DNA from 2 places in the Exiguobacterium sp. s28 genome. Region 1 is predicted to be linked to the other one. Evidence: a T-box and tRNA genes for the amino acid it is inferred to sense, from the RefSeq annotation. Region 1 holds a T-box; the other holds one or more tRNA genes.
The links. A T-box is a leader RNA that pairs with one kind of tRNA and senses whether it is charged. The one in region 1 lies ahead of argS (arginine--tRNA ligase), so its partner is inferred to be a tRNA-Arg.
Positions count from the first base shown of each region.

Region 1 (2,405 bases):
AAAATGACGTGATGGCGTTCCACGGATACGTGAAGCGGAAGCGTCGAAGCGCGATGCGCGGTTTCAAGTTGACGAACTGGAAGACGAGGAGACCAATCTGATTGACGAAAAGCGCCGTCTCGAAATCAAAAAACAAGAAAATGATGAGGACGATACTTTCCGAAAACGTGAAGTAGACGCCTTTCCGTTCGATGGAGTCCATTTGAAAAATGATGACAAGGAGCGCGATCAAGATGAACGGCAACGGCTCGATGGCGGGTATGTTCAATACGTCTGTGGCGAACAAGGTGATCGTCGATATGAGTAAAACACTCCATATGCTCCAACCAAGGACGGACATCTTGCGAAAATGGTTCATGGTTCCCTCCTATGTGGGAAAATTCGATATGTATGGTAGGAGATTCGGCACAATCATGCCCGAGTCCTGCCTATTCATCATAATGGCGGAATTCTAGCATTGAGTCTATATGAAATATCCTCTATAATGAAATTGCTTTTCAACCACATAGACGAAAGTCGATGAAAAAGAGAGTAACGATCGTTCCGTCAACAAAGCGACCTAGGGATTGGTGAGAGCCTAGGCTGACAAACATCGCGAAACGCACTTTTGAGATGCTGCCCGAAACTTAGTAGGCGTAGCCGGGGGACCCCCGTTATCACCGATAAAGCGGTCTGCGTCAAGCAGGCAAGAAGAGTGGTACCGCGGGCCATCCCGTCTCTTTGCATCTGTGCAAAGGGCGTTTTTTTTATGAAAATTTTATAAGGAGGAATTGTAATGAGTTATGAACGCAAATATGCGGAAGCCTTGTCCCGTGTCATCGGGGACGAGTTGACGCTTGACCAAATTGAAGCTCTAATTGAAAAACCAAAACATGAGGCACACGGGGACCTTGCTTTCCCTTGCTTCCAACTCGCGAAAGCCTACCGGAAAGCGCCGGTCATGATCGCGACTGATATCGCGAACGATTTGAACGATGAATTGTTCACAAAAGTCGAGGCGGCTGGACCATACGTGAACGTCTTCTTGAGCCGTGACGTCGTGTCACAAGAAATCATCAACATGGTGCTCGACGAAAAAGCGGACTATGCGACGCATGCGACACGCAACGAGACAATCGTGACCGACTTCTCGTCACCGAACATCGCCAAACCGTTCTCGATGGGACACCTCCGTTCAACGGTAATCGGGAACGCCATTAACCAGATCGCCCGTAAAAACGGCTACGACGTCGTTGGGGTCAACCACCTTGGGGACTGGGGGACACAGTTTGGAAAACTGATGGTCGCCTATAAAAAATGGGGCAACGAGGAAGCGGTACGTGAGCATCCGATTGCCGAATTGTTGAAGCTTTACGTTCACTTCCATGAAGAGGCGAAGACGCAACCGGAACTTGAGGACGAAGGCCGTGCTTGGTTCAAGAAACTTGAAGACGGCAACGAAGAAGCGACTGAGCTATGGACATGGTTCCGTGACGAGTCGCTCAAAGAGTTCCAAAAAGTATACGACTTGCTCGGCGTCGAGTTTGACAGCTTCCACGGGGAGGCGTTCTACAACGACAAGATGGACCGCATCGTCGCCATGCTCGAAGAGAAGAACCTTCTCGTCGAAAGTGAAGGGGCGATGGTCGTCTCACTCGAAGACGAGAACTTGCCGCCATGCTTGATTAAAAAGAAAGATGGCGCGACGCTTTACGCGACACGTGACTTGGCAGCGGCCGTTTATCGTCATGAGACGTATAACTTCGTCCAAGCGAACTACGTCGTCGGCGGCGAACAGGCGCTTCACTTCAAGCAGTTGTTCTCGGTCCTCCGTAAACTCGGCTACGACTTCGTCGATGGCATGCACCACGTGCCGTTCGGTTTGATTTTGCAAGAAGGGAAAAAGATGTCGACACGAAAAGGTCGCATCGTCTTGCTCGAGGAAGTGCTGAAAGAAGCCATCGAGAAAGCTCAAGGCAACATCGCCCAGAAGAACCCAGAACTTGCGAACGCGGACGACGTGGCACGGATGGTCGGTGTCGGCGCGGTCATCTTCCACGACTTGAAGAACGAGCGCATCAACAACATCGAGTTCGACCTCGACAGCATGCTCAAGTTTGAAGGCGAGACAGGCCCGTACGTGCAGTACACGAACGCGCGTGCGAACTCGCTCCTCCGTAAAGGCAACTACGACGGCTCGACATTCACGGGTGCGGATGACGACCACACGTGGGGCGTCGTGACGATGCTCAACGCGTTCCCACACGTGATCACACGTGCCCATGAGCGCCGTGAACCGTCGATCATCAGCCGTTACGTCCTCGACTTGGCGCAATCGTTCAACAAGTATTACGGCCATGTCCGTGTACTCGAAGAAGATGCTGGTAAACAGTCGCGTCTCGCCCTCGTCAAAGCGGTGACGATCG
Region 1 is NZ_JACSLL010000004.1:169,652-172,056, forward strand. Features, by position in the region: gene KNP78_RS06765 (GGDEF domain-containing protein) at 1-358, opposite strand, end outside; T-box leader at 511-723, shown strand; gene argS (arginine--tRNA ligase) at 776-2,405, shown strand, end outside.

Region 2 (2,405 bases), on a different contig from region 1:
TCCTTGGATGGCCCGTCCGACGGTCGACTCGTGCTTGCCGATCCGTTCGGCGACTTCTTTCCGCGTCAACGGATGCAAGACGAGCTTGCCGTCGAGCCAGTCCGCCTGACGTTCCGCGATGACCGTCCATACTGAATGAAGCGTCGCGTTCCGCATCTCGAGCGTCTCGTGCCACCACTTCGCCTCGCGGTCGTCCCCGATCCGAGCCACATCGAGCGTTGGGCTGAACCATGTTGTCACAAGCTCACCGTCACGCCGGACGACTTCGAGTTCCGGTACGATATGCTCGGTTCCTTCATATAATATTGGTGTTTTCGGTAACGTCGCCACGATACGGGTCACCCGGTCGAACTCGGCCACCGAGATGTCGAGTCGGCCCGGGATGTCATCAACGTTCGCGTCGAGCGCCTCGAACACGTCCAAGACGAGCGGGTCGTCATGTTCAATCGCATGCCGGTATTGGCAGTCACGCTCATTCTTCGCCCCGATCCCCGTCGGTTCTAAAAACAAGAGCGCCTGGCGTGCCGCCTCAATGTCCGCCACATCGACCTCGAAGCGATGGGCGAGCACGAAGTCACTATCAGGTAAGAGGCCGCGGTGGTCTAGCGCGAGGACGAGCCGCTTTTGAAGCATACGTTGGACCTCGTTCCCACTTCCTTCCTCAATCTGTTCGAACAGACGCGACTCGAATCCGCTCGCCGTGTCCTCCACCCATTCGACCGCGCCGCTGCCCATGGCGATGTTCGGGTTCCGCTTTGACAAGCGGCCGAGCTGAAAAGCGATCGCGGTCCGGTCTGCTTCGAGAACCGGCAGACGCCTGACCATGTCCTGGGTCAGTTGTTGCTTTTGAAGTTGCTGTTGTTCTTGGCGTTGCATCGGTCACACCCCTCTCGTTTCCTATTGTAGCGAAAGGCGGGAAAACGCGCTCAAAAAAAAGTGAGACGAACAGGATTGCTTTTTTAAAAAAACAAATGTATAATAAATCGTGTCAGAGAACATGCACCCGTAGCTCAGGGGATAGAGCACTGGTTTCCGGTGCCAGGTGTCGGGAGTTCGAATCTCTCCGGGTGTATCAAAGAAAGAGGTCAGGCAGATGCCTGGCCTCTTTTGTCGTTTTAGAATCGTCAAACCGTGGAATAGGTCAAAAACGATGACTATCGTTTGACCAACATTGACTATAGCGGTATGATATGTTTACAACCTACATAAAGGAGGCAGATTCAATGTTAATTCCAACAGTTATCGAACAAACAGGTCGCGGGGAACGCGCGTACGATATTTACTCACGCTTGCTCAAGGACCGCATCATCTTGCTCGGAAGTGCGATCGACGACAACGTCGCCAACTCGATCGTTGCCCAGCTCCTCTTCCTTGCAGCCGAGGACCCAGATAAGGACATCTCACTTTACATCAACAGCCCGGGTGGTTCGATCACTTCCGGAATGGCGATTTATGACACGATGAACTTCATCAAACCGAACGTGTCGACGATTTGTATCGGAATGGCCGCATCGATGGGTGCCTTCTTGCTCCAAGCCGGTGAAAAAGGCAAACGCTTCGCGCTTCCAAACGCGGAGATCATGATTCACCAACCGCTCGGCGGTACGCAAGGTCAAGCATCGGACATCAAGATCCATGCTGAACGCATCATCAAGATGCGCGAGAAATTGAACCAAATCATGGCCGACAACACTGGCCAGCCGCTTGAAGTCATCGAGCGCGACACTGAGCGCGACTACTTCATGTCAGCTGACCAAGCGAAAGACTACGGTCTCATCGACAAAGTCATGACGCGTTAATGACGCAACCCCATCCTCCTCAGAGAATGGGGTTTTTGTTTACTCTTCGACCTCGACCCCGAACACATAGTGGCTGTCCCCACGCGGCCACTCCCCGCCCGTCTCGAACAGATAGACGCCCGGTTCGTCTGGGACGACGGGTTCAGACCGTACGAGCTCCCCGTCGATGATTTGATGGAATGAGACATTCGACGGTTCGGCATGGAACTCGACATCAATCTCGGCACCCGGCTCGACCGGCACGAGCTGCAAGTCGTCCGCTTCCGGCAACCCGTGGTCTTCACATACCGCCTCGCCCCCATTGGACCAGCAGAACGTCGACTGCTTCACCTCGGCCGTCACCGACCCGACCCGGACCGTCGGGAGCGGCGGTTTGATCGAGGACTCCGACTTCCAAAACGAGGTGGCCAACAGCGCGCCACCGACGAGAATCAACCCAACCACGACGATCCATAACCCTTTTCGTCTCAACTCGCTCATCTCCTTTGTTCTTGTATTCCCCGTTCCACGAAAAAAAACGACCCACTTCCGTGAGTCGTCCCGTTCATTTCGGGCGTCGGAGCCCTTTCATCATATAGCCGCCTTTAAAGTCGATCGGATCGAATG
Region 2 is NZ_JACSLL010000001.1:417,951-420,355, forward strand. Features, by position in the region: gene KNP78_RS02110 (RNA polymerase factor sigma-54) at 1-876, opposite strand, end outside; tRNA gene KNP78_RS02115 (tRNA-Arg) at 1,000-1,072, shown strand; gene clpP (ATP-dependent Clp endopeptidase proteolytic subunit ClpP) at 1,224-1,799, shown strand; gene KNP78_RS02125 (hypothetical protein) at 1,839-2,279, opposite strand; gene KNP78_RS02130 (DUF2179 domain-containing protein) at 2,344-2,405, opposite strand, start outside.
Region 2: it has a tRNA-Arg gene. The T-box ahead of argS (arginine--tRNA ligase) is inferred to sense a tRNA for this amino acid. The anticodon was not compared.